4 regions of the Staphylococcus kloosii genome follow, and region 1 is predicted to be linked to each of the others. Evidence: riboswitches for the same ligand, from Rfam matches in the RefSeq annotation. Region 1 holds a riboswitch; each other region holds the start of a gene.
The links. Region 1 has a riboswitch for thiamine pyrophosphate ahead of thiC (phosphomethylpyrimidine synthase ThiC). Riboswitches for the same ligand answer to the same signal wherever they lie in the genome.
Positions count from the first base shown of each region.

Region 2: linked by a shared signal. The riboswitch ahead of C7J89_RS02700 (3-oxoacyl-ACP reductase) and the one ahead of thiC (phosphomethylpyrimidine synthase ThiC) in region 1 are both predicted to bind thiamine pyrophosphate.
Region 3: linked by a shared signal. The riboswitch ahead of tenA (thiaminase II) and the one ahead of thiC (phosphomethylpyrimidine synthase ThiC) in region 1 are both predicted to bind thiamine pyrophosphate.
Region 4: linked by a shared signal. The riboswitch ahead of C7J89_RS03105 (thiamine phosphate synthase) and the one ahead of thiC (phosphomethylpyrimidine synthase ThiC) in region 1 are both predicted to bind thiamine pyrophosphate.

Region 1 covers NZ_CP027846.1:2,129,090-2,136,722, reverse strand. The annotation lists gene C7J89_RS10545 (hypothetical protein) at 1-457, shown strand, start outside; gene C7J89_RS10540 (DUF4396 domain-containing protein) at 832-1,476, opposite strand; TPP riboswitch at 2,010-2,113, shown strand; gene thiC (phosphomethylpyrimidine synthase ThiC) at 2,209-3,945, shown strand; gene C7J89_RS10530 (nuclear transport factor 2 family protein) at 4,067-4,435, shown strand; gene C7J89_RS13490 (hypothetical protein) at 4,508-4,639, opposite strand; gene C7J89_RS10525 (TM2 domain-containing protein) at 4,728-4,937, opposite strand; gene C7J89_RS10520 (GNAT family N-acetyltransferase) at 5,113-5,685, shown strand; gene C7J89_RS10515 (1,4-dihydroxy-2-naphthoate polyprenyltransferase) at 5,721-6,659, opposite strand; gene C7J89_RS10510 (isochorismate synthase) at 6,843-7,633, shown strand, end outside.
Region 2 covers NZ_CP027846.1:556,758-564,390, forward strand. The annotation lists gene fadD (long-chain-fatty-acid--CoA ligase FadD) at 1-1,028, opposite strand, end outside; gene fadX (fatty acid degradation protein FadX) at 1,052-2,620, opposite strand; TPP riboswitch at 2,865-2,968, shown strand; gene C7J89_RS02700 (3-oxoacyl-ACP reductase) at 3,120-3,872, shown strand; gene C7J89_RS02705 (LLM class flavin-dependent oxidoreductase) at 3,901-5,196, shown strand; gene C7J89_RS02710 (branched-chain amino acid transporter BcaP) at 5,660-7,054, shown strand; gene C7J89_RS02715 (LysE/ArgO family amino acid transporter) at 7,138-7,633, opposite strand, start outside.
Region 3 covers NZ_CP027846.1:1,124,500-1,132,132, forward strand. The annotation lists gene fabZ (3-hydroxyacyl-ACP dehydratase FabZ) at 1-353, shown strand, start outside; gene C7J89_RS05485 (YwpF-like family protein) at 395-838, opposite strand; gene C7J89_RS05490 (single-stranded DNA-binding protein) at 1,028-1,414, shown strand; gene C7J89_RS05495 (transglycosylase family protein) at 1,855-2,595, shown strand; TPP riboswitch at 3,081-3,178, shown strand; gene tenA (thiaminase II) at 3,255-3,944, shown strand; gene thiD (bifunctional hydroxymethylpyrimidine kinase/phosphomethylpyrimidine kinase) at 3,937-4,761, shown strand; gene thiM (hydroxyethylthiazole kinase) at 4,754-5,542, shown strand; gene thiE (thiamine phosphate synthase) at 5,546-6,184, shown strand; gene yidC (membrane protein insertase YidC) at 6,272-7,141, shown strand; gene C7J89_RS05525 (HD domain-containing protein) at 7,205-7,633, opposite strand, start outside.
Region 4 covers NZ_CP027846.1:659,555-667,187, reverse strand. The annotation lists gene argF (ornithine carbamoyltransferase) at 1-747, opposite strand, end outside; gene C7J89_RS03130 (MFS transporter) at 992-2,251, opposite strand; gene C7J89_RS03125 (ThiF family adenylyltransferase) at 2,483-3,481, opposite strand; gene C7J89_RS03120 (thiazole synthase) at 3,481-4,248, opposite strand; gene thiS (sulfur carrier protein ThiS) at 4,250-4,450, opposite strand; gene C7J89_RS03110 (NAD(P)/FAD-dependent oxidoreductase) at 4,434-5,552, opposite strand; gene C7J89_RS03105 (thiamine phosphate synthase) at 5,545-6,129, opposite strand; TPP riboswitch at 6,211-6,320, opposite strand; gene xylB (xylulokinase) at 6,412-7,633, opposite strand, start outside.

The sequences.
Region 1 (7,633 bases):
TCAACTTTATCAAATGAAAATTAGTTTTCTACCTGCATTAGGATTTAATCAAATTCTTTTAGAAAAAGATGGAAATAAAAACCTAAATTTAAAAAATACAATTATGAATTCTAATGAACATGAAGATCATTTAAAGTTATATAATCTTGGTGGTGGAGCAGCAAAAAAAATCACTATTGAAGTTTTGTTAGGAGAAAATGAAGTTATACAGACTAAATATGTTAGCATATTGCCTAGTAAAGAGGGGTATATGTTACCTATTAATAAAAAGGTTTTTGATGAACTTGATAAAACTATCGAGAACAACGGTTATGAGTCAGATATGAATATAAAGCTAACATATTTTCATAATGTGAGTAGAAAACAGCACGAGATATTGCTTAAAGGCCATATTGATAATTTTAATTCTTATGAGAGCAAAGAGATTTATGAGCTACAGTTTATTCAAGTAAATTAGCAAATATTTATTTACAAGTAGATAAAAATCATTTATTGTTAGTTTTGCACACCTTAGGGTGTGTAAAGACGATGGGAAAATGTTGCGCACCCTTAGGTGTGTGACGTTAACTCCCGTTATAGTCTCAAAGACCCCCTTTTATTAGGGGGTCTTTTTTATGTTCGCTTTTATGTTACAATATATTAAGGAGTTGTAGTGGGCTCCCACTTATTGATTACAGCCTCACCTTTTGGTGGGGTTTTTGTTTATATTAAAATATATGTGGTATAATAAATTAAGCGTCATACAACGCTTGCCAACTCATAAAAAACTCTTTACAAGCTCACCTTCGGGTGGGCTAATTTTTTATATAAATTTATATCTTTTAGAAATAACTACATGGCATGTTTTATTCCTTTTTTGACAAGGTACCAATTCACAGGATAACTTGTTATAAAACCTATAAGCATAGCTATTTGCATTAAAAACCAATATTCTAATTTATTTGGTTGTAGAAGTGCATTATTAATTGCAAAACGCATTATTATCATAAAGCCAAACATACCAATTTCAAATGCTATAAGTGAGAAGGTGTCTGCTTTTACAGCATCCTTCAAATCTGCTAATGGATGATCATGTTTGATTTCCATATGGAAATATTGAAATAATAAACCAAATATATAAGCTAAAATAAATTCTATTATTAGTGTAGTAGCTAATTCATTGCTAAAGAAAGTTATTCCAAATAAGAAAATAACCGGAGCCCCAATTAGGTTGCCTAAAGAACATCCTGCGCTACAATGAGTAGTAGAAATAATTACGCTTTGCCAAAATGGTTTATTGTGATTTGTTTGTCTATCTATTTTTGTTCTGCCTAAAGTGTAATAACCAATAATACCTAGAATGGGGAAATAGAGTCCTGTAAGAGGCCAAACAATATTCATGATAAACATTTTTTGAGGTCTTTTAAATATATCTATCAATATTGAGATAAATTGTAGAATAGATAATATAATAAAAATTAATGATATTATTAACATTGTAAATTTCCTTTCACTATAGTTTTAGAAAAATTTCTCCTAGACTGATAATAGCATAAAATTTAAATCGATATGCAAACACCCACCTAAATGAATAGATGGGAGTTTTACGTGTCAAATATGTGTCAATTTAGTTATATTTAGTTCTGTTTATTCCGAAAGTAAATTAGTCAAAATGCTTTAGTTACGCCTTTTTCTACTATATACTAAAGTATCCCAAAGGACTCCGTTTCCGTAATTTAAAAACCGTTAAGTTGACGTTAATTTTACGTCGATTTAACGGTTTTTTCTTTTGGCAATTTTAATGCCAGTTAATATTAATAAACGATAAGACATTTCTCGATTTATTGAAACTTGCTATTGTTAGTAAAAAATATTTAGGCGTGTTAACTTATTCTTTAACACGTTGTAAGATAACGGTTGGAACGTAAATTCATTCTAAAAAAATTAATCTTTACAGATTCAAAATTTTTTTTTCATAAATAAGTTTGTAATAAAACTGAATTAATGTTAGTTTAAAAACAGAACTTAATATCCATTGCTAGGGGTGCTTTAACAAAGCTGAAAGAGATGAAGGTCTCAACCCTTTGAACCTGATCTGGTTAATACCAGCGTAGGGAAGCAGAACGACTCAGTATTAAATATGTGTTTATTACTGTTCGTTGACTTCGTTATACATACGATTTCTAATCAGGTCTCCTAGCAAAATAAATTATGCTAAGGAGTTTTTTTATGCAACAAAACAAGATTGAATTGAAAAAGCAATTTCCAGCAAGTACACGTGTCTGGATTAGTGGTGATGAACCGGACATTCAAGTTCCATTTAGGTCTATTAAATTAGAGCCTACCGTTACGGAAAGTGGAACTACACCTAATAAGCCAATGATTGTTTATGATACAGCTGGACCTTATCACGACGAAAAATATGAAGTTAACGTAGAAAAGGGCATACCTAAGTTACGTGATAAATGGATTGCAGAACGCGAAGATACCTATTCTTATGAAGGGCGCAAAGTTGTTGCCCTAGATAACGGCTTTAAAAAAGAAAATCATAAGAAATTTGTCGAAACACCTTTCGAATATAAACCTCGAAAAGCACAACGAGGTAAAAATGTGACACAAATGCATTACGCTAAACAAGGTATTATTACGAAAGAAATGAAGTTTGTCGCCGCTAGAGAAGACGTATCAGCTGAATATGTACGCTCAGAAATAGCGAGAGGTCGTGCAATTATTCCTAATAATGTGAATCATCCAGAATCAGAACCGATGATCATTGGTAAAAATTTCCAAGTGAAAATCAACGCTAATATTGGTAATTCTGCAGTTAGTTCATCTATCGAGGCTGAAGTAGAAAAGTTAGTGTGGGCTATCCATTGGGGTGCAGATACGATAATGGATTTATCGACGGGTAAAAATATTCATGCAACACGTGAATATTTATTACGTAATTCACCTGTTCCAGTTGGTACAGTTCCAATATATCAAGCGTTAGAAAAGGTAGATGGTAAAGCCGAAGATCTTACTTGGGAAATTTATAGAGATACATTGATTGAACAAGCTGAACAAGGCGTTGATTACTTTACGATACATGCAGGCGTGTTATTAAGATATGTTCCAACAACAGTTGAACGTTTAACAGGTATAGTATCAAGAGGCGGGTCTATAATGGCTCAATGGTGTTTAGCTCACCATGAAGAAAGCTTTTTATATACGCATTTCACAGATATATGTGAAATCTTAAAAGAATATGATATTGCAATCTCCCTTGGTGATGGATTACGTCCTGGTTCAATATATGATGCAAATGATGAAAGTCAGATTTTGGAACTGAAAACTTTAGGAGAACTGACGGCGATTGCTTGGGAGTATGATGTACAAGTTATGGTCGAAGGTCCTGGACATGTGCCTATGCATAAAATTAGAGAGAACCAAGAGTTAGAAGATTATTATTGTCAAGAAGCTCCTTTTTATACTTTAGGGCCGTTAACGACAGATATTGCACCTGCATATGACCATATAACTTCAGCAATAGGGGCGGCACAAATCGCAAGCTATGGAACAGCTATGTTATGTTACGTAACGCCAAAAGAGCATTTGGGCTTACCTAATAAAGACGATGTTAGAGAAGGGGTAGTCACTTATAAAATTGCAGCACATACCGCTGATTTAGCAAAAGGAATGAAAAATGCTCAAAAACGAGATGATGAAATTAGTAGGGCGCGTTTTGAATTTCGCTGGTATGACCAATTTAATTTATCATTAGATCCTGATAAAGCTAGAGCATTCCATGATGAAACATTACCGGCAGAAGCGGCTAAAATAGCTCATTTTTGTAGTATGTGTGGTCCGAAATTCTGTTCAATGCGTATCTCACATGATTTACGTAAAAGTCCGGAATTGAAAGCTGAAGGCATGAAACAAAAATCTGCAGAATTTATTTCTGAAGGCAGTAAAATATATCATTAAAATATGTATGTGAAAAGACACCGTTAATGAGGTGTCTTTTTTAATTATGAAACAGTAGTTTTGTAAAATATAATTAAATCCATATAATAGTAAACAGTAATTAATAAAAGAAGGTGTACAGATGGATGTATTAGATAATTATTTTAAATTGTTTGATGAAGCTAAAGAAAGTGAAGAAAGTTTTAATAAATTAAATGCGCTTTTTAGTGATGATATTACTTTTGTCTTAAATGGACGTACTTTTAATGGTAAAAATGCATGGGAAAACTTTGTTAAACAAGTTTTTGCTTCCAATAAAGAGTTAAAACATATGTATAATGGTTGGGAACAAAACGAAGATGGCACATACGCTACTAAATGGGCTATTTGTGGCAATAGATATGAAACGGGAGTATATACACAAGAAGGTATTGATGTCGCTAAATTAGATAGCAATGGTAAAATAATTTATCTTGAAAATAAGCCAAACAATAGTGATTTTCTTTCTTAAATAAGATGTGTTTTTATAGAATTTAACTAAAAGGGGCTAAACCACATTATTATGGGTTTAGCCTATTAATTATTATTGAGATTTATTATTGTCATCATTTTTATTTTTGCTACTGTTGCTGCTTTTACTTATTAATCGTCTAATACCTCTAACGATATAACCTACAGCTAGTGCGCGAATAATTCTTTGTATTAGTTGTTGCATAAGTTACCTCCTAAGTTATAGCAATTATATAGTACTCCTTACCCCTTATTAATACCTTTAAGTCGTACAATTACAAAAAATTATTGTATTAATAAAAAACAATCATGCCATCTTTATCGGCTTTTTTAAAGAAAATGGTAATGATACCACTTATAATCGCGACAATATAAGGTATGCCAGTCCAAAAGAAAATGATGTGCAATACGCCTAGAAAAACTTGATTGGAATAAAATTTATGAACACCGATCCAACCTAATAAAAATGCTAATAATACATACGTTACTTTACTTACTCTCATAACACAATTCCTTTCTAATGATTAACTACAGTTTACTGTTTTAATTAAACAGTGGTCAATAAATGTTCAATATTACTGAAAGTTTCGAATTTTATATAGTTAATTATTTCAATATTTATTTGATGTTATAATATAATATGAATGATAAAGCATATTAATTTAAAGGAGAAATAATATGATTAGAAAAGCAAAAGCATCAGATAAAGAGGCAATTGCAGAACTATGTTATATCATATGGGAAGAACTAGAAATAGATATGGTAAAACAAATTGAACGTGAAAGATTATTAAAAGTTATGCAAAAAAGCATCGTCGATATTCAATATAGAGGTAATATTTCCAATATTTGGGTGTATGAAATTGACGGTAATGTAGCAGGATGTTTAATAGCATATCCAGGTAAAGATGAATTAGCATTAGAACGTGCATGGTTGGATTTAGATGTCGATGAAGATATTAAAGCATTAGGTACACCAATGCCGATGAAAGAATCTAATGATGATGAATATTATATCGAAACGATTGCTACTTTCCCTAATTACCGTGGCAGAGGGGTTGCTACTAAATTAATGCAATATGTGATTGATCAAGAGCCAACTGCTAAATGGAGTTTGAATTGCGATTATCATAATGAAAGAGCTTATTATGTCTATAATAAATTTGGTTTTAAGACGCAAAGCGATATTAATTTATATGGTCACAATCATAGACACATGGTGTATGAAGGGGATAAAGTACAGGCAAATTAAAAAAATCGACCTTTTGCAAGGTCGATTAATAACTATTAAATGCCACCTAATAAGGCACTGATGTAAATACCTAAAGCATAAAGTATGCCGAAGAATGTATTTGTTTTACCAGTAGCTTCCATAGCAGACATCATTGTTGCTGGTGTGTCATGTTTTTTAAATCTACGTACTGCTTTAATTGGCATTGGGAATGATAGCAATGCGAGTAGGAAAAATATTGAACCACCAGGTCTAAAGAATGCTAGAAATACTACTAATGCATAAGCAATAATATACATTAAACCTAGGAAACGTACTGAATTGTTCTTTCCTAAAAGAATCGGTAACGTGAAACGTCCTTTTTCTTTATCGTTTACGCGATCTCGAATGTTATTAGCCATGTTTATCATGCCTATAGTTATAACGATTGGTAAGCTAATCCAAAAAACATAGGCTTGGAAATTACCTGTTTGTATAAAGAATGATAAGACAATAATAATCATACCCATAAAGAAACCTGAAAATAGTTCTCCAAAAGGCGTCCAAGAAATAGGTAACGGGCCTCCTGTGTAAAGATAACCAATGGCCATACAAACTAAACCAATAGGTAATATCCAGAATGAACTTTGTACTGCTAAGAAAATACCGAGTAAGGCTGCAATAATATAAAATGCTATTGCTAAATTCATAACGAGTCGAGGACTCATGCCGTTACGCACAATTGCGCCACCGATGCCTACCGAGTTATGATCATCTAAGCCCTTTTTGAAGTCGTAATATTCATTAAACATGTTTGTAGCAGCTTGTATTAATAAGCATGCGATTAACATTGCTAAAAATAGACTAAGTTTAAGATGATCTTCACTACCTAATAAAAAGATTTTTGCGGAAGCCGTACCGACTAATACAGGTACTACTGCTGCAGTTAGGGTGTGAGGTCTCATAAGTAGCCAATATTTTCTGACAGTAGAATATTGTTGATATTGTGATGCCATAAATAAATTACCTCTTATTCTAAAATATATACTTTAATAGAGTTATTTTAATAGAAGTTAATGCAGAGGTCAACTTACGTTAGTTTAAAGGGCGTTAATTTAAGCAAGAATGAGTACAGAGATTGTGAAAGATGTTACAATATAATAATGAGTTAAATTTGAAATATGAAAGAAGTGAACGAGATGAGTGTGGATGTCAGGGAAGATGAAATCGTCGCAGCGGTACACGCAAGTGAACGTAATTGGGTTTCCGTCGAAGCTCAAATAGACCATGAACTTGACCCGACTATGTTATTTCAATTAACCGAAGCATATGCTGGAGATCGTTTTTATTTTAAGAAAAATGACAACTCAGCTTCATATTTTGGTTACGGTACTATAAAACAGTTAAAAAACGATTTACAAAACAAACAATCTATTTTTCAAGAATGGGGAAAATATAAAAATGATATTGAATTAATACATCCTAATTCTACTTATCATCATTTAAGAATTTGTGGAGGCTTTCAATTTTCTGCACATAAAGAAAGTGATGAATGGAATGAATTTGGACTTAATCATTTTACCTTACCCGAAGTATTAGTAACGATTAGTAATGGTATTTCATATGTTACTTATACAGGAGAACGACAAAATTTCGATATTAAGTATTTCAAATCCGTTGTAGAATACCTGACTCAACCATCTAAACACATTGATTTAGATATGGGGAATGTTGAGTCGATTGAAGATATATATAAAGAAGAATGGCGTGACTTAGTCAAAGAAACGATTGCCAAATTAAACGACGAAAGTAAAGTTGTACTTGCACGTAAAAGATTAGTTGAATTTGATAAACCTATTAATATAGCTTATATACTCAAACAAGCAATGCAAGGCGAGAAAAATAGTTACTTAGTTGTTTTAGAATCTGCGAATAGTATTTTCTTTTCGCAGACACCAGAACAATTAATGGAAGTAGAAGACGAAGTTCT
Region 2 (7,633 bases), 1.1 Mb from region 1:
ATTTCTCCTGGTTCAACTTCATTGAAATCATCATCGAAAATACGTACTTCAGTAAAGATGACTGGATGCCCGATTGATTTAGGTTTAACTTTTGAATTGCTTACAGTATTTACAGAAACGATTGGTGCTTCAGTTAGACCATAACCATTAATAAGCGCAATGTTCATGTCTAGTAATTTTGCTTGTACTGCAGGTAGTGGAGGTGATCCACCTTGAATTAAGTAGCGCACGCTTTGATAAGCTTCCGGGTTAAAGTTTTTTGCTACAAGCATTGCATATAACATTGTTGGAATAAGCAACATATAGTCAGGTTTATATTCCATCATAAGACTGTTTAGCTCTTCAGCATTGAAATAACGCTGTAAAACTAATGTGCCTCCATTAAATAGCGCTGGTAAAGTTAAATCATTAAAACCAAACACGTGGAACATAGGTAAAGCGACGATTGTAACGTCTGTTGGATAGGTTGGGTGTGTATGATTTAAATTAATACCATTACTAACGAATGAATCATGTGAGAACATAACACCTTTAGGCACGCCCGTAGTACCACTTGTATATAATAACGATGCTAAGTCATCACCTTGCAATTCAACGCTATCAAATCGGTTATGATGTGATGGATCAACGATATCGTTATATTCTTGAGCGTTAATATCCATATATAACAGAGATTCATCTATTTTAGTAAGTGACGATAAGTGTTTTGTTTCATAAAATATTTTTGTTACGCCTGAATCTTCAACAACGGTTGCAATTTCTTCAGGATTTAAACGCCAATTAATTGGTAAGAACACGGTCCCTGATTTTATTGAGGCAAATAAGACATCTAGAATTGCCACATCATTAGGTGCAAATATACCAATAACATCGCCGCGTTCTGTGCCTTGTTCACATAAATGAGAAGCGAGATTCTCAGCACGTATATTTAACTGTTGGTATGTCCATTCAGTACCCTTAGCTGGGTCTATAATTGCAGGTTTCTCTTCTTCAAATATTGCTCTTGTCTTAATCCAATCGAAATTCATAGTTTATACCCCCTTGTATTCGGTTAACTATTGCTCCCTAACGACTTGTGTAAATTACCCCAATGTTCTTGAAACATACTAGCATCCATTAAACCAATGTCGTCAGGAACAATCGGTTTAAATGACATATTCGCTAATATATCTCTATCTATGTCTACACCTGGTGCGATTTCGATTAATTTCAAACCTGAATTTGTCAGTTGGAATACCGCGCGCTCAGTCACGTAATAAACAGTTTGACCTTTGGATAGTGCGTATTCGGCATTAAAATCTACGTTGCGAACTTCGTCTACAAATTTAGTAGCCTTACCTTCTTCGTTGATGACTAATTTGTTATGTACACAATCTAGTTGACCCCCGACAACCAATGAGCCAGAAAAAACAATGGTATCGACGGTTTGGCTTATGTCTATAAAGCCTCCGCAGCCATTTAATTTATTACCATATGAAGAGACGTTTACATTACCTTGTTGGTCTATTTCAGCAAAGCTCAAATATGCAATGTCTAGTCCACCGTTATAAATAAAATCCCATGTCATTTCGTGACGCATACGTGCGCTTAAATTGTAGTGCATACTCAAGTAGTCATTGCTACCGATATAACCATCAAAGACGCCCGTATCGATATTGAGATGTACTAAATCACGTACATCTTCTTCGACTAATAAATTAGATAATTCATTATTTATACCAAATCCAATGCTGACCATATCGCCACTTGTTAAAAATTGTGCCGCCCGTCGTAAGATGACTTTGCGTGAACTCATTTTAATGTATGGTCCAGGCATTTCTAACACTTTATAATGTCCTGATAACGCAGGGTCATAATACGTTTGAACAACTTGTTTATGGTAACGTGGATTGTCGTTTACCATAACATAGTCTACTAAGGCGCTAGGTATAAATACATCTGTTGGTTTAAAGCTACCATCTTCAACAACGGCTTTAACTTGTACAATCACTTTACCGTTATTTCTATGTGCTGCAGCAGCAACACTATATGCTTCGCTAAGATGTGCCTCATGATCCATATAAATGTTACCTTGTCGATCTGCGTAAGTTCCTCGTAACAGGGCTACATCAACTTCAGGAAATTGGTAAAGTAAGTATTCTTTACCATTTACTTCCGTTAATTGTACTAAGTCCTCACTCGTGCGATCATTTGCCTTACCACCCGTATATCTAGGGTCTACCGTTGTATGTAAGCCTATCGTCGTTATTGTACCTGGACTGGCGAAAGTTTGATTACGATAATTCGTCGTCATCACGCCTTGAGGTAAAAAGTAGGCTTCTAGTTCATTATTTTTTATTGCTGAGATTGTAGCGGGTGAGGCTACTATAATGCTTGATATTAAACGTTTTATCATATTACGTTTAATAAATGCGTCTAAATCGACGCCGTCTCCAACGTAATCACTAATATCATTAGCAATCATAATTGTTAAGTTGTCTAGTTGTTGAGTTTCATCATAATAGTCAATAAGATGCTTCAGTATTTCTACTGGTAAATTACCTACTGACAATGCTGAAAGGGCAATGGTGTCATGACTTTTTACTAAATTTTTTAATTCTTTTGCTGTAATAATTTTCATTGCATAACATCACAAGTTCTCATAGGAAGACTGCCTCCTTTCGAATATGTAAGCCCTTACATAGAATATAACACAGTGTAAAATTGATGTAAAAGTTTTAATAGTTCATAATAATAAAAACTTATAATCTAAAGAGTTTTGTTTTAACAAAATTATAAAATGATAGGTATATTGTAAATTTATAAGTATGACAGAGGCAACTTGACATTATGTAACGAAGAACATACATTTAAAGTAATAATTAAATAACCACTAGGGGTGTCATTTTTGCACTGAGATGAGGATGTCCTCAAACCCTTTGAACCTGATCTAGTTGGAACTAGCGTAGGGAAGTGTGTTCGTCAAACTGTAATTTAAGCACTGGTGCTTTATTATATATAAAGATATTTTTTGACGCGGCTTCCATATTCGGAGGTCGCGTTTTTGTTGTTTTGACACTACAAAGACACGTTGGCGTGGCAAATTTTAATTATAAATCAAACTATAGGAGTGAAATATTATGTCGAAAGTGATTTTAGTAACAGGCAGTAGTAAAGGTTTAGGAGCAACAATCGTTAAAACATTAGTGGAGCAAGGTCAGCAGGTAATTATTAATTACTGTCATAGTGAACAAGCGGCACAAGATTTAGTGGCAGAATTGGGCTCTGATAACGCGATTGCTATTCAAGCTGATGTAACTCAACGTGAAGCGGTAGATAAAATGATTGCACAAGGAACTAAACATTTTGGTCAAATTGATGTGGTAGTAAACAATGCGCTCGTAGATTTTAAATTTGATCCCACTGCGCAACAATCATTTACTGAATTAACATGGGAAGATTATCAACAACAAATAGATGGGACGTTAAAAGCTGCATTTAATGTTACTCAAAGTGTCGTGCCACAATTTAAAGAGCGTAAACAAGGTAGTATTATTAGTATTGGCACGAACCTATACCAAAACCCAGTCGTACCTTATCACCAATATACGACGGCGAAGGCTGGATTAATTGGCTTTACTCGCAACATAGCGGCTGAATTAGGTCAATATGGCATTACGGCAAATGTCGTTTCAGGAGGATTATTAAAAACAACTGACGCGAGTGCTGTTACAACGCCTGAAGTGTTTGATATTATTGCGCAAACGACGCCGTTACGCCAAGTGACAACACCAGAAGATGTTGCGCATATGGTTGCCTTTTTAGCTTCAGATAATGCACGCGGTATTACCGGTCAAAATTACACTGTCGATGGTGGCTTAACAATGAACTAAAACATAGTGAGGTAAAGGAGTATATTTTATGGATAAACGTCAACTTCATATTGGAGTGCTGTTAATTGGTTGTGGTCATCATTCTGGTGCATGGTTAATGGAAGATTCTTTAGTTGAGCGCATTGGTGATATTGCGTATTATCAGTCGTTAGCACAACTTGCTGAAAAAGGTTATTTTGATGCTGTATTCTTTGCAGATAATCAAGCATTACAAGTTTCTGATAATAGTGATATGCCATCATTTTGGTACGATCCTTTAATTAATTTAACTGCTATTTCTCAAGTAACCAAGCATGTAGGTTTAGTCGCTACAATTTCGAGTAGTTTTGCTAATCCATTTACAGTGGCAAGACAACTTTTAAGTTTAGATCATATTACGAGCAGTCGTGTAGGATGGAACTTAGTGACTTCGATGACAGATTTAGAAGCGATGAATCATAGTATGGCGAAATTGCCTAATCATTCAGAACGTTACGGGAAGGCAGATGAATTTGCGCAAGTGATGAATAAATTGATGGTGTCATGGGATGAGAAAGCATTAGTATATAATCGTGCTACAGGTGAACTGATTGATGCACAACAAATTAAACCGATTGATCATTCGGGCACGCATTATCATGTGCAAGGACCATTGACGACGCCTCAAAGTCCGCAAGGTAAACCGGTGGCAATGCAAGCAGGTGCTTCGAAACAAGGCATTGCACTTGCCGCTAAATATGCAGATGCCGTCTATTCAGTATCTTGGAATTTAGCACAAGCGCGTAATTATCGCCAAAAGTTAGATGCCCAGTTAGAGGAAATGAATAGACAAGATTACGTTAAAGTTTTTCCAGGTTTAGTAACTTATGTTGGGCGTACTTATGAAGAAGCATTAGCCAAAAAAGCATATTTAGATAAGCAGATGCCAATAGCAAAAGCATTGAAACAATTAAGCTTTTTCGTTCAACAAGATTGTTCAGCATGGCCATTAGATGAACCTGTGCCAGCGTTACCTTCTGTACATGAATTTGAAGGACCTATTGGACGTTATGAAACGATATTAGCTATTATTGAAGAAAAACAACCGACTGTACGTGAATTATTAGGATATATTAGTGCTGGTGGCGGACATTTAACGTTAATAGGAACACCTGAACAAATCGTGGATGAGATGGAACATTGGTTTAATGATGGGGTGGCCGATGGATTTAATTTAATGCCACCTACGTTACCGGAAAGTTTAGAAGATTTCGTAGAATATATTGTGCCGGAATTGCAAAAACGTAACTTATACCGTCACGACTATACGACTACGACGTTGCGTGATCATTTGTCATTACACTAGGTGATGGTCAAAGAATGAATTTACTATAGCTCATCTTAATTTGTAGATGGTGAGTCATAAATACGATGCTCAACAAGAGTCTAGGATATTATATTATCGCTAGACTCTTTTATATTGATGGTAGGTTACTAAAAGGTAAATGCGCCTATATTAAGTTTTCAAACTACATTTATAGCCAAAAAATAAAGTGCTTAGTTGTAATATGAATTTATGAAAGAAGTAAATATATATTCTGATTTAGTAAAAATAAAGCTTCTTACTATCGATATAATTTAATAATATGGTTTAGATATCTCGGTATTTTAGTAATTGTTACGTTGTTTATTTTAAAATAAATTAGCGGTTTGCAGAAAACCATAGATGTAAAATATATATATATAATTGTCGGAATATTCAGCTTATTATATCGAGATATTTATTCATATAAATAGATTAATTTCACAGCAAGAAAGGAACAACAACTATGAATATATTAAGAAAAAAGGATATCACTACAGTAATTTCGCAAAAACATACGAAATTAAAAAAGAGTATGAATACCTTTGATTTAGTTTTCTTAGGTATAGGGGCGATTATAGGAACGGGTATCTTTGTTTTAACAGGGACGGGTGCTTTAAAAGCAGGACCAGGCCTGATGTTATCATTTGTCATTGCAGCTTTAGCATGTTTATTTACAGCTTTATGTTATGCAGAATTCGCTTCTATGGTGCCGATTTCTGGTTCGGCGTATACGTATACCTACACAACGTTAGGTGAGATTTTCGCTTTTATTATTGGTTGGGATTTAGCCCTAGAATATATGTTAGGGGTTAGTACTGTTTCAGTTGGTTGGTCTGGGTACTTCAATTCGTTATTAGTAGGATTAGGTATACATATTCCTGAACAACTAACTGCACCACTCGGCGTTACTACAGCTAATAACGAAAAAGGTATATTCAATTTACCTGCTTTTATTATTGTCATGTTAGTTACGACACTTATTTCTATAGGTATTAGAGAGACGAAAAAAGTAAATAATATAATGGTATTCATAAAAGTTGCTGTAATACTCTTGTTTATTGTTGTGGCAATATTTTATGTTAAACCAGATAATTTAACTCCATTTTTACCTTATGGTTTTTCAGGTGTTTTTGCTGCTGCAGCAACAGTATTTTTTGCATTTATAGGTTTTGATGCAGTTTCGTCTAGTGCTGAAGAAACAATCAACCCTGCTAAGACTATGCCTAAAGGGATAATAATTTCTTTAGTGATTTGTACAATTTTATATGTTTGTGTGTCATTAATAATGACTGGTGTGGTACCGTTTAAAATGTTTGCTCAATATGAAGCGCATCCTATTTCGGCAGTGTTGAAATACACGAATCAAAATTGGATATCGGGTGTTATTGACGTAGGGGCTATTCTTGGTATGACTACAGTTATGTTAGTAATGTTATACGGTCAAACGAGAGTTGCTTACGCAATGTCTAAAGATGGACTCATACCTAAAGTATTTTCAATTGTTAATAATAAAACTAATACACCCTTTATCGCTACGTGGATATTTGGTATCTCAGCTGGTTTATTAGGTGCACTTTTCTCTATAGAAACATTGTCAGAGATGGTAAGTATCGGTACGTTATCGGCATTTATATTAGTATCTGTATCTATTTTAATTTTACGTAAGACAGCACCTAATATAGATAGAAAATTTAAATGTCCATTAGTACCAATAGTACCGCTTCTTTCCATTTTCTTCTGTGCATTTCTAATATTGAATTTAGATGTCACGACTTGGATTAGATTTGTAGTTTGGTTAATCATAGGATTTATAATTTACTTTAGTTTTTCAATTAGAAATTCAAAATTAAATGCTTAAAATGTAGTTTTGTAACAAAATACGCAATGTTAAAAAGGGAGTTAACCCATGGTGTACGTGGATTAACTCCCTTAGTTATATTCTTAATGAATAATTATTTTTATTATATTTTTAAGGATAAGAATAGCAATTATTATAATGATACAACTAGAAAGTTTATTAACAATAACGATATATTTTCCAGTCTTATCTATAGAACCCAACATTTTGCCTGCTACAGCTAAAAATATAAACCACAACCAAGATACAGCAATCGTTGCCAAACTAAATAATACTTTGTCGCCATGTGAATAGAGAGCGGCGTTCGTGCCAATTACGCCTATTGTATCCATAATAGCGTGTGGATTTAACAGCGACACAGATAGAGCGAAACCAATTTGCTTTTTACTACTTAATGGATCGAAATGTTCTAAACTAGCAGGTGCTTCATGCCATAAAGACCACGCCATATAAAGTAAAAATATAAAACCAACAATATAGACAATCAATTGTAAAATTGGAAATGATACTAGCACTACTGAAACACCGAGAACAGCTAGACTAATAAGTAAAGTATCGCACAAACCAGCCGTAATAATA
Region 3 (7,633 bases), 1.0 Mb from region 1:
AAGAGGGTAAACGTTGCGTTGGTATTAAACAAGTATCAGGTAACGAACCATTTTTCCAAGGCCATTTTCCTGAATATGCGGTAATGCCTGGCGTATTAATTACAGAAGCATTAGCACAAACGGGTGCTGTCGCAATGCTAAATAACGAAGAGAATAAAGGTAAACTTGCGCTTTTTGCAGGTATTGATAAATGTCGTTTTAAACGTCAAGTTGTACCAGGAGATACTTTAACTTTAGAAGTAGAAATCACTAAAATTAAAGGCCCTATTGGCAAAGGCAGTGCTAAAGCAACTGTAGATGGTCAAGTCGCATGTAGTTGTGAGTTAACATTTGCCTTACAAGATGCAAAATAATAAAAAGAGCTTAACTTTTTAATAAGTTAAGCTCTTTTTATTTAATGTTTATCTGGTTTTTCATCTTTTAGACGAGGTTTAGATTGCATTAATCTATTGAAAGAAGTTTTTAATTCGTCTCCTGATAATCCTTCATCTACAAGTTGTTCTAATAAGCTTTCGGCATATACTTGTCGTAAAGTATAAATATGACATTCAAAAACGACCGAAATTGATCCGTTTAATTTCGTGATGTGTTTAATAGTCGCATCAAATAAAGCTGGGTCATTTGATGGGCGGGTAATGACCACACGAATATCTAACAAAGTTTCATTATCCATATATGATTTCATAGTATCATAATGATAATCTGGTATGACAAGTTCTAACAGCCACCCAGTACCACTACTTTCTTTATTAATGATTACGCCATCTTCCAACTCATATTCAGTTACACCACCGTTTTCTGAAACGATTTGGAATCTAACAGCTTTAAATGTTTTCATTGCCTCACATCCATTAAAGAAATTTAACTTTTACAATAAATAAGATTATGTTGCTATTATAACGTAAATTCAAATTGATAAGCCAATTTTTATAAAATATAGCAAACAATTTTTCCTTGATTTAAACATTACTGACTTTTGACGCTATTGACGAACCCAATTATGATATAGCTAACAAGGAGGTGAACTATGATAAATAATATAGTTGTCGTCGGACGACTAACTAAAGATCCACAGTTATTTAGTAAAGACGAAACAGACTATGTCTCATTATGTCTCGCAATAGATAGACCATCTAAGCGCAATGAGCAACAGCAAAATTGTGATTTTTTATTTTGTAAGGCTTTTGGAAATAATGCTAAAAATATCCACCGTTACTTATCTAAAGGCGCACTTGTAGGTGTAACAGGCCACATGCGTTCTTCTAAATATGAAAAAGAAGGGCAAATGCATTTCGTTACTGAAATCATTATTGATACAATCAAATTTATGTCTCCAAAGGTTAAACAACAGCAAAACCCACTTATTGAACCATGCGATCAAGATGCTACTGATTTAACATTCTCCTTGAATTAATCTATATAACTTAAATGATTTATCCTCAATTTCAATCATATTAATCAACTAACCACCATTTTTATTAACCATCATATTAAACTTATCAATCCTATTATTAATTATACTTGTTGACGGCTATTGCATATATCTAATTATAGATATAGCAATAGCTTTTTGGGGTTTAAATATTGAAAATTTACTCTAATAGTTAAACAGAAAAATCAGATTTATTACATATGTATTACATGAAAAATGTCACATAATAAATTTTCAAAACTGGCATAAACGAAAAAATAATTTTAAAAGCTTTAAATTAACCATTATTTAATGTAATTGTGTTGTAAAAAAATGCCGAATTTTTTTATTTCACTGTAACCTACAGCCTTTTTATAGATGTTACATTGGTAATTGCAAATTGATGATAAAACTAATTACCTTATAGGAGGATTTTTTAAATTATGAAAAAAACATTACTAACTTCAACTATAGTAGTAGGATTAGGCGTAACAGGATTAGCAACAGGACATCATGCAAATGCAGCAGAAACAACTGGAGCTAACCATGCGCACTTAGCACAATTAGCACAAAATAACCCTTCTGAATTAAATGCAAAACCAGTTCAAGAAGGTTCATATAATATTAACTTTGATCAAGACAACACTAACTATCAATTCTCTTCAAATGGCCAAAACTGGTCTTGGAGTTATAACGGATATGGTAATCAAGCAGCTAATACTCAACAAGAACAACCACAACAAAATGAACAACCACAACAAAATGAGCAAGCACAACAACAATCACAACAACCAGAACAACAAGAACAAACTCAACAAAGTACTCAAACTCAAGAGCAACCAAAACAACAACAAGCACCACAAACTGAATCAACTCAACAACCACAACAAGAATCTACTTCAAGTTCAAATGATTCAAGTTCAAGTGACGACAGTGGTTCTTCAGTAAACGTTAACAGTCACTTAAAACAAATTGCTCAACGTGAATCAGGTGGCGACATCCATGCTACAAATGCATCAACTGGTGCATCAGGTAAATATCAATTCTTACAAACTACATGGGATTCAGTAGCACCTGAACAATATAAAGGTAAACCAGCTTCATCAGCACCAGAATCAGTACAAGATAAAGCAGCAGTTAAATTATACAATACTGAAGGTGCTTCACAATGGGTAACTGCATAATTTAGTTATAAATTATGTAATATAATATCAATTTAAATAGAGTTTGGGATATGCTATTATCCTAGACTCTATTTTTTTATATTGGCAAAAAATGACTGAATTGAAAATTCACCAGTATTAAACTTTTGCATCTCTAGTCATTTTTCCCAATCCTTTATGATTTTGCCGTGCATGTTTGCCTTGATTTAGGATAGTATGGTTCGAGCCAGTAATCTTTCACTCATACACTTCCCCAAGGCATCAGTACGATACAAAATCGTTACAAAGTTAATCTTATCTTATTTTATTTTGGTTGATATTGATATTGTGACTATATGACTAAATTGAAATTGCGCTTGTATCAAGCTGCTTTCAACTTTAGTTTTTTTGTCGGGGCGAAACGACAAAGTCTTCTTATACAAGTAGGATTATTGTTCTGCTCATGTTATCTTACTCTTTTGCAAATTGCACGGGGATTTGTTATCTTTAATAAGAAAACATTATAGTAAAACTACTAGGGGAGCCTCTGGCTGAGATGATGTAATTCAGACCCTTACGACCTGATTTGGTTAGTACCAACGTAGGAAAGTAGTCTACTTGCGCTTAATTTATTAATTATGCCTAGTTAGTACTACATTCTTACAAGGAATGTAGTTTTTTTATTAGGAGGAATTTTAACAATGACATTTTCACAAGATTTAAGAACAGCAGCACAACCTATATTAGAAAAAATATATAATGACAACTTCGTTCAACATATGCTTGCAGGTGATTTATCAGCAGAAGCAGCAAGATTTTATTTAAGAGCTGATGCATCTTATTTAAAAGAGTTTGCCAATATCTATGCATTACTAATTCCAAAAGTTTCTACAATGGAAGACGTTAAGTTTTTGGTAGAACAAATTCAATTTATTGTAGATGGTGAAGTTGAAGCGCATGAAATAATAGCAAATTATATAGGTGAAGATTACAATGACATTGTACAAGAAAAAGTGTGGCCACCAAGTGGAGACCATTATATAAAACATATGTATTATAATGCTTTTAGCAAAGAAAATGCTGCGCATACGATAGCAGCGATGGCACCTTGTCCTTATGTTTATCAATATATCGCGCGTAAAGCAGTAAAAGATGATGCTTTAAATAAAGACTGTATTTTAGCTAAATGGTTCGAATTTTATAGTACAGAAATGGAAGAACTGGTAAATGTTTTCGATAAATTATTAGATAAACTAACAGCAAATATTTCACAACAAGAATGCGATGCTATTAAAGAGAGCTATTTACAAAGTACAGTGCATGAACAAAACTTTTTCAACATGGCATATGTACAAGAATCATGGGATTTTGGAGGAAATAACAATGAATAAACCTAAAATAGCACTAACAATTGCAGGAACTGACCCATCTGGCGGAGCAGGTGTTATGGCAGATTTAAAATCTTTTCATGCCTGTGGTGTATATGGTATGGCTGCTATAACAAGTATCGTGGCGCAAAATACAAAAGGTGTGCAACACATTCATAATTTAGATCCACAATGGTTGGCAGAACAATTAGATAGTGTATATGATGATGAATTACCACATGCTTTAAAGACAGGTATGATTGCATCTAAAGAAATGATGGAACTTATTCAATCATATATAGCTCAACATCCAGAAATTCCATACGTTATTGACCCAGTTATGCTCGCAAAAAGTGGTGATTCACTTATGGATGACGAAGGCAAAAATAATTTGAAGTCTATTTTATTACCACTTGCTACTGTAGCTACGCCTAATATTCCTGAGGCTGAAGAAATTACTGGATTAACAATTAAAAATGAAGCCGATATATATAAAGCTGGACAAATATTTATAAACGAAATTGGTAGTAAAGGCGTTGTTATAAAAGGTGGTCATGCGAATGATGACACACAAAATTCAACAGATTATTTATTTATAAAAGATGAAGTATACAAATTTACTGAAGCACGATATGATACGCCACATACTCATGGCACAGGTTGTACATTTTCTGCCGTTATTACTGCTGAATTAGCAAAAGGTAAATCAATATATGAAGCGGTACAAAAAGCTAAGAAATTTATAGCACTAGCAATTCAGTATACGCCTGAAATAGGACAAGGTCGTGGCCCAGTGAACCATTTTGCCTATATGAAAAAGGAGGGATTAGATGATGAATAATTTAGCAACGATTCGTCAACAAAATCCTTTAGTCGTGTGTTACACGAATGATGTAGTGAAAAATTTTACTGCTAACGGATTATTGAGTTTAGGCGCTAGTCCAGCTATGAGTGAAGCACCTGAAGAAGCAGAAGATTTTTTTAAAGTCGCATCATCACTATTAATTAATATTGGGACGCTTAACAAATCTCAAAGTCAAGATATGTTGAAAATCGCACGAATTGCTAATAAATCAGCTGTACCAATCGTTTTTGATCCAGTAGCAGTAGGCGCTTCACAGTTTAGAAAAACATTTTGTCATCAATTTTTAGCAGAAGTAGATGTAACTGTTATTAAAGGTAATGCTTCTGAGATTTTAGCTTTAATTGATGATGATGCTACAATGAAAGGTACAGATAGTGCAGAAAATTTAGATGTTATAGATATTGCTCAACGTGCACAGAAAAAATTTAATACAACAATCGTAATTACAGGTAAAGAAGATATTATTGCGCAAGAAGACAAAATAATAAAATTATCTAATGGCTCACAGATGTTAACTAAAATAACAGGTGCAGGCTGTTTATTAGGTGGCGTTATAGCTAGCTTTTTAAATCGTAGTTTAGCGCCATCTATTGAAAGCGTAATTGAAGCTGTCTCAATTTTTAATATAGCTGCAGAACAAGCAGAGAGTAAAACTTCACCACAAGGACCTGGATCATTTTTAACACGCTTTGTAGATAAGTTATATACGATTGAACACTCTGAATATATGCAGTTAAGACAATTAGAAGAGGTGTAAATAATGTTCCAACCAGATGATTTAAGACTATATTTCATTTGTGGTACTCAAGATATAAGCGATGAACGTAATATCGTGGACGTAGTAAAAGAGGCTTTAGCTGCAGGTATCACAATGTTCCAATTTAGAGAAAAAGGCAAAGGGACATTAATTGGTGAGGACAAAGAATTACTTGCTATAAAACTAAAAGAGTTATGTCATTCTTATAATGTTCCATTTATAGTAAATGATGACGTTTCACTAGCAATCGCAATTGATGCTGATGGTATTCATGTTGGACAAGATGATGAAGACGTGGAACATTTTGCACAGCAATTTCAACATAAAATAATAGGTTTAAGTGTAGGTAATATTGAAGAGTATCAGCATTCTAACCTAGCACATGTTGACTATATTGGAGTAGGACCAATGTTTCCGACTTCTTCAAAAGATGACGCAAATGCACCCGTAGGTCCTGAAATGATTACACAACTTCGAGAAAAACTTCAAGATTTCCCAATGGTAGGCATTGGGGGTATTTCGTTAGCTAACTATAAAGAAGTAATGGACGCTAAAGCCAATGGTGTATCAGTGATTTCAGCTATCGCACAAAGTGATGATATTAAATCAACAGTCCACCATTTTTTACAATATGTTGATTAATAGTGAAAATATTATGTTTTTGATTTTCACTTGCACACTAATATGATAAAATGATTTTTGTGTGAATATATCATTAGAGGTGGAAAAATGAAGAAAAAAGCGCTATTACCTTTACTTTTGGGAGTAATGGTCTTTCTAGCAGGATGTGACTACTCTAAACCGAGCAACAGAAATGGTTTCTTCTTTAATACATTTGTTGAACCAATGGACAAATTAATACATTGGTTAGGGACTAGTTTTAATAATGACTATGGTTTAGCAATTGTCGTTATTGTAATTGCAATTCGTTTAGTTTTATTACCATTCATGTTATCAAATTATAGAAATAGTCATATGATGCGAGAAAAAATGAAGGTAGCTAAACCTGACATTGATGCTGTGCAAGAGAAAGTGAAACGTTCTCGTACACAAGAAGAAAAAATGGCTGCCAATCAAGAAATGATGGAAGTTTATAAAAAATACGATATGAACCCAATGAAGAGCATGTTAGGTTGTTTACCAGTATTAATTCAAATGCCAGTCATTATGGGATTATATTTCGTCTTGAAATTCCCATCTAACGGTGGATTTACTGATCACCCTAATTTCTTATGGTTTGATTTATCAAAACCAGACATTTGGATCACAATTATAGCTGGTGTGTTATACTTCTTACAAGCTTATGTATCAAGCTTAAGTATGCCAAATGAACAACGTCAAATGGGTTACATGATGATGGTTATTTCTCCAATCATGATTGTATGGATTTCATTAAGCTCTGCTTCAGCACTTGGCTTATATTGGTCAGTCAGTGCCGCATTCTTGATTATACAAACGCATTTTGCGAACATCTACTACTCAAGAGTTGCCAAAAGAGAAGTTGCTCCAATGTTAGAAGCAATGAACAAAGATAAAAATGGCGACGGTAACAAAGCAAAAAATACACAAGTTGTATCAAAAAAAGCTAAGAAAAAATAATTAAAGTAAAAGCGTCTTTCAAAAATATTGAAAGACGCTTTTTTATATACTCTATATTTGAAGTTACCATTCTTCGAAAAATTGATGCACGAATTGTTGCATAAATTCATGTCTTTTTTCAGCTATAACATAAGCCGTTTTAGTATGCATTAATCCTTTTAAATTAAATAGTTTTTCATAAAAATGTTTAATAGCAGAAGGTGATAAATGAGCTAAGTTATAATTGCCATTAATTAAGGATTCATAGTCTATGTCACCACTCCACATAGGTTCATCATAAGCACCTGCAAACTGAAAAGTGCGGGCAATACCAATAGCACCTAATGCATCTAAACGATCGGCATCACGAACGATTTGTCCTTCTTTTGATAACTTTGTTTGATGAACTTTAGCATGACTATAACTCATATTATTAATGATGTGAAGAATCGCTTCACTATCTTTATCGTTAAGTTGAATTGATGATAAAAACGTACGAAGTTTATGCGTAGC
Region 4 (7,633 bases), 1.2 Mb from region 1:
AGAGAACCAAACATCTGTATATAGTGCATCAGTTTGATACACCGCCTCTTTGATATCCTCAGTAATTAATATTTTGCTATTAGACTGTTGTGCATATTGTTGCGCCATTTGTTGAATATCATCGTGTGGTTGTAAATCTTTTGGTGCAGCAATATTAATATTAACACCTAAGATTGCACCAGTAACTAATAAGTCATGTGCTACATTATTACGTGCATCTCCTACATATGTTAAAGTTTTACCTTCAAAAGTGCCCCAATTTTCTTTCAACGTAAAGAAATCAGCAATCATTTGTGTCGGATGCCATTCATTTGTTAAACCATTCCATACTGGCACATTGGCATATTTCGCTAACATTTCTACATCAGATTGATTGTAACCTCTAAACTCGATACCATCATACATTCTTCCTAACACTTTAGCAGTATCTTCTGTAGATTCTTTTGCACCTAAATGAATATCACCTTGACCAAAGTATTCAGCCGTAGCACCTAAATCAAATGCTGCAACACTGAATGCCGAACGTGTACGAGTAGATGGTTTTTCAAAAAGTAGCGCTAAGTTTTTTCCTTTTAAATATGGATGTGGAATCCCTCTGTTTTTCTTTTCTTTTAATTCACCTGTGAAATCTATTAATGTAGTTAATTCATCATAAGTAAAATCACAAGTTTTTAAAAAGCTTTTACCTTTAAAGTCTTGCAATTGTTTTAGTGTTGTTGTGTACGCCCCATCTAAATCACTCTCCAATATTTGTAAGATTACTTACTATCATAACGATAGAAGTTATAAAAATCAAGTATATTTATACTCTTTATTGTATATTATTTAATAAAGATGTTTAAACGAGTCTCGTCAAACTCCAATACAAATCAGCTAATAACAACATTCTTGTTAACAACTAATTATAAACAAAGTGTTATAATACACAGTTTTATATACATCAAAACATAAAAAAGATGAGTGTTGGCACTCATCTTTTTTGAATATTTTATTAAGAAGTTGCTTGTTTTCTTTTACTATTGCGAGCTCGTTCTTCTGGTGTTTTTAAAAACCGTGTCATAATTGCACTAGCTGCATAAAGACCGAAAATAAGGAACATCATACCTTTGACACCAATTGTGCTATAGAATAAGTAAACAAGTCCTGGTCCTGCGAATACACATAGACCTGCACCCAAGTTTAATATTGCCATAGCCGGTCCTTTATCTCCTTCACCAACAAGTGATGGTACTAATGCAGAGATTGGTACGAATCCTGCTAAACACATACCCCATAAGAAGCCGACAAGACCGACTACAAAGACATTGCCTGTAAATAAATCTGGTAAGAAGTATAAGCCTAATGTAAAGACCGCACAGCCTACACCACCGATAAAGCTAATCGTATTTTTCCAACCAATTTTGTCACTTAATGCACCAAAAATTAAATTAAAGATAATATTGGCGATAAAAATTGTTCCCCAAATATTCAACCAAGTCGTTGTTTCAATTCCTCTTTTAGATAAATAGAGTGGTAAGAATAATGGAAATGCATATTGTGCTGCTTGGTTAATAATACGCACAATACATGCCACAGCTACGCGTGGCTCTCTATATAAAATAGAAATACCCGCGAAGATTTCTCTCATATGTTCTTTAGCGCCGCCTTCACGATCTTCTAATGAAAATTTATCTCTATTTACAAATACGGCAAGTACTGTTCCAATAAGTACCCAAATAATAGCAGTCCATAAAGTTCCAAAGTAGCCAATTTGTTTAATTGCAAATGAAGAATAGAATGAACCTAATACACTTAAACCACCTGTAAAGACGAACCAGAACCAACCTACGGCTGCACCTAAACGTTTTTGTGGAGAACGGTAAGCTACCCAAACTAAGAATGAATATGCAAATAATGGATAACCGAACCCTCTAATCGCATATGTAGGAATCATTAGCCCAAATTCTTCTGAAGGTACCGCAATACCAGCAAAGACCGCATGTCCTATAATATATAGTGTTGTCCCAATTAACATAACTTTTCTCGGTCCTATAACTTCCACTAAAACACCTGAAAGCCATGAGCCAATCGCTATCGTAACACCATAACACGTAGTTAAGGCTGCTGTTTGTTGTACCGATAATCCATGTTCTTGTAAATATGGACTTATCCAACCAAGTTCTAAACCATCACCCATCATAAAGATAAGCACGCCAATGTATCCCCAAAGTAATGTTGGCGGCATACCCATTTTTTCTAATTTATTATGCATAAGTAACGACACCCCTTTATCATTTACGTTTTCCAAATAACAGAAAGTTATGCATTTATCTTGTTTTAGAAAACGCTTTCATTTGTTTATTATATTCTATTTCATTTTTTCTTATAATGCAAACTTGTTTTTGTTTATTTTCATTTATTTTCGTTTTTGCCATTTCATTATTTTCACAATAAAAAAGAACGATAAGTTTATTTAGCTACTTATCGCTCTTTTTATATTCATCTATTTTAATTGTTTATTAAATTCTTCATATAATTGTCGTGCTGTAGAATCATCTTCAATACCATGCACATTCATACGCCCATCTTTAAAGAGTGTACAATTCACATCTTTATATTGAATTAACTTAGCAAATGCATTTTCTTTAATAATATGACCTGGGAAATAGGTTGCATAATCAAATGCCTGTCTCTTAAATCTAAATAAATATGCATCGCCACACATTGATTCGATTTGACTAGACCGAGTTTTATTCAACAATTCATATTCGCCTTGTTTACAAACGTGGCATCGATCATTTTTCAAGCTATCGATATTAATTGCTTGTTGTTTTAAATCAAACGTATCAATCGTAATTAACTTTTTTGAAAATCCTTCACCGGCCACATAACGCATCAGTTCTGACACTTGCATACTAACGACTTGATTAATTACTGGTGGTAAGACGCCGTTGATGGCACAACTTTCACCAGTACTTGGTACTGCTTGTAATAAACACTTTAAGCACGGTCCTTTATAATCAATAGCGTAAACCGTACCTTTGCTCCCTACAGCCGCACCATAAATCCAAGGAATTTGTAATTTATGACAAGCCTCATTGATAAGATACCTAATTTCGAAATGATCCATACCATCCATCACAATATCTGGATTAGAGTCGCTTAATAATTTTTCAATATTTGTGGCAGTCAGTTCTTCATATAGAATATTGATTTTGACTGTCGTGTTAATTTTATTTAATTTACTTTTTAAAGCTTCAACTTTAGGCAACATTTGTTGCGCATCTGCTTCATCATATAATGCTTGTCTGTGTAAATTACTTAATTCTACGATATCCATATCAATAACCGAAATTTCATGTACACCCATTCGCGTTAACATCTCTGCAATGTTACTACCAAGCGCACCTGCACCAAAGATCATGACATGCATTGTCTGCAAGCATTGTTGACCTGGTGCGCCAAAACGTTGATAACGGGTCTGACGATTATAGCGAGTTATCATAGGAAGCCAATACCTTCTACAGGGCTTGAAGCTTGTGCAGTATATTTAACTGGTATTCTGCCCGCTTCATAACTTAATCTACCGGCTTGAATACCTAATTTCATAGCTTCGGCCATTTTCACAGGATCTTGTGCGCTTGAAATAGCAGTATTTAACAAAATGCCATCGGCCCCTAGTTCCATCGCATGACATGCATCTTTAGGAGAGCCGATGCCAGCATCAACGATGACTGGTACGTCTACTTTTTCGATAATATAGCGTAGATTTAATGGGTTATTAATGCCTCTTCCGGTACCAATAGGTGATGCTAACGGCATAATCGCATGTACGCCTAACTCTACGAGACGTTTCGCCAATACGACGTCATTAGATACATAAGGACATACAGTGTACCCTTTTTCTAACAACACTTTACATGCCTCATACGTAGCTAATGGGTCAGGTAATAATGTTTCATCATCCCCAATTACTTCTACTTTAATCATGTCACATACGCCGGCGTGATTAGCTATTTCGGCAATTCTAATCGCTTCTTCTGCTGTTTTTGCTCCCGCTGTATTAGGGAAAGTAATGTAGTCTTGTAAATTTATATTCGCTAGTGGGTTAGGTAAGTTTTTGTCATACAAATTCATTCTTCTTACAGCAAAAGTTAAAACCGAAGTTTCTGCAGCATTAATTGCTTGTGTTTGTATTGTTTCATTTTCAAATTTACCAGTACCTAGCAATAATCTTGATTTTATTTCAAATTGTCCAATTTTAAACATATTAACCGCCTCCAACGAATTCTAATAACTCTAATTTGTCATTTGCTGAAACTACTTGTGATGCAAATGCGTCTTGCTTAATTAACTTGCTATTATGTTCAACAATAACGCGTTGTTCATCTATTTCGAGTTGTTGCAATAATTCTAATAATGTTAATTGTTCACCAAATTTAAATGTGTCACCATTAATCATGACTTCCATTTAACACACATCCTTTTACTGTAAAATCATTTAATATCTGCGGTTTTATATTTGTTAGCATCCATTTACTCATAAGTTCACCGACTATTGGAGATAATAAAATGCCGTTACGATAATGACCGGTAATAACAAATAATCCTTCGTCCACTTCGTCCATAATTGGAATTTCATTGGCAATATGCGGACGAACGCCTGACCATTCCTTTAATTTACGAGCATATTTTAGTTTCGGTATATGATGAGTAGCGCTATTAATTAACCAATCAACACCACGTTGTGAGACACCCACCGAATAGTCATCAAAATAACTTGTAGCACCAATAAGCACTCTATTTTTATTTTTCGGAACTAAGTAGCAACCATTTGTCATAAATATTGTCGACTGCAAACCCAAACCTTCTTGTTCCATCAATATAACCTCGCCTTTTACACCTGTTAATTGACGATCTTTTAATTGTGCTTGCACTAATTTATGACTCCATGCACCACCTGCAACGACAACTTTTGGAGCGTAATAATCACCTTTATTCGTCATTACTTTATATATTCCTTTGCCTTTTTTAATTGCCAATACTTCTGTATGTTGTATACGTTCAATGTTATTCACTTTTAACGATTGATACAAAGCCTTTGTATACTTATTCGCATTTATTTGGTGATCATTAGGAATATACAATGCCATGATCTCTTCAATATTAAGATTATTACCTGTTAAGCGATGCGCTTCTTGTTGTTCTAACAATCTTACATCAGGATTAACACGTGATAAAAAGTTATGTTGCGCTATCACTTTGTTATTGTCTTGAGCTTTATAGGCTAATTTAATCAATCCTGTTTCTTTATATTCAATATCACATCCAACTTCCGAGAGCAGCTGGTCGCTCAACTGTTTGAAATATTGCTGTGATTCCAAAGCCAAGCGATACGTCGGACTATCTTTAGAAAACTCATTTTGCGCGCCTAACATACCACCTGCCTTATAAGAAGCATGCATGCCGTCAATGTCTCTATCAATAATGCCTATATTCAACTTATGATGTTTTAAATTACGCGCGACAGACATGCCCATCACACCGGAACCGATAATGAGTACATCAAACATAATTTGACCACTCCTCTATAAATTTTCGTAAAGTTTGGTTATCACTGTTATAAAATAATGAAATACCAGCGATGCCAGCAAAACCTCGTGGCAATTGCGCTATAGTACGAAGATTTATGCCACCAAGCGCAATAACTTTAATTTCTTTGTTTAGTACTTGCGTAATTTCGCGTTGCGACCTAGGTTCTTGATGTGGTTTGGACGATGTAGGAAAAACATGACCAAACAATACATAATCACATTGCTGTTGTTCTGCATAAATGACACTTTCTTCACTGTGTGTAGACATGCTTACTATTGCTTGAGGATGTTGAGTTTTAAAATTTTTTAGTGCACTATGATATTCACTGAAATGGATAGACGTCATAGCGCAAGCAATAAATACATCTACATTACTATGCACAGTTAATTTATCTTTACTAATACCATGTTCAATAGCTGCTGTTATCCAATCTATCAGTTGAGACGTCGTCATAGGGGTACGTATAATTAAGTGATCGTAATATTCTAAAATGGATTTGTAATGTTCAATATCTAGCTGATTTAATATTTTGTATGGCGTGATAGCTACAAACATTGGTATTCACCTCTATATAAAATAAAAAAAACGTTATTTTTCTGGATAGAAAAATAACGTTTATAGTCAAATATAAAAATCGTCTAAGTAACGCCACTTTCCTACGCCAGTATGAACTGGATCAGGTTCGGGGAATTTCGAAATGACGATTTCGATCTCAGCCTTTTAAAAAGGCACTTCCAGTGGTTTATATAAAATTGTTAATTTTTGTGTTGTGAAAATCAATGAATCAATAACGTTAATGTAACTCAAGTTTTTAGAAATTGCAAACTACTTTGTAAATTAATGATGTGCATTTTCTTTAGTTAACTCAAGTAACTTTTTAGTTAGAGGTTGCGTTTGATTATAGACTGCTTTATATACATCAAAATAACTTTGGTAAGCAACATGACGTTCTTTATCGGGCTCAAATATTTTATCTTTATGGATGAAATGTTCAACACATGAGGCGATGTCATCATACCATTTCAAACCTGTAGCAGCGATCATTGCTGCACCCATAGATGGCCCTTCTTCATGTTTTAATTTATATACTTTCGCATTAAATACATCAGCTTGCAATTGTAACCAGAAATCACTTTTCGCACCACCACCAATAGCTACAACTTCTGTTATGTGCTTACCTTGCGTACGCAAATAAGCTATAGACTCGTATAACGAATAAGTAATGCCTTCGACGACTGCACGAGCCATGTCACCAAATGAATGCATGCCACTTAATCCAATAAAACTACCACGAATATTGGCATCTCCATGCGGCGTGCGTTCACCGGTTAAGTATGGTGCAAATATAAGTCCTTGAGCACCAACTTTAGATTGTTCGGCACATGACATAATTTCAGCAAAAGAATAATGTTGACCACAATGACGTTTAAACCAATTCAAACTATAACCAGCCGAGAGCGTCACACCCATAGCATACGATAAATTATTTACAGCATGTTTAAACATATGAATATTGTTACCATATACGGCATCTTGCTTTGCTTCACAAGATAAAATTACGCCTGATGTACCAATGCTACATAACGATTGATTAGGTTCAATGACACCTGCACCAATAGCCCCACAAGCATTATCACCACCGCCGGCAAACACTGCAACTTTATTCGTAATGCCTAGCTCTTCGGCAATAGACTGTTTCAAATAGCCTACTTGTGTATCCGAGGTAACGAGTGGTGGATAAATATTCGCAATATCAAATCGTCTGCCTACATCTTCTGACCATTTGTTCGTCACTGGATCTAATAATAATGTACTCGACGCATCGGACAATTCCATATTGATTGTATCTGTTAATTTGAAGCGCACATAGTCTTTAGGTAACAAAAATACTTTTGTCTTAGACCAATGCTCTGGTTCGTGTTGTTTTAACCACATTAATTTAGTTAATGTAAAGCCTTCTAACACAGGATTGCCCAACACAATATCACCTAGTTGTGATTTAATCTCTTCACATTGGGCAGTCGACCGTGTATCGTTCCACAATATGGCAGGTCTAATG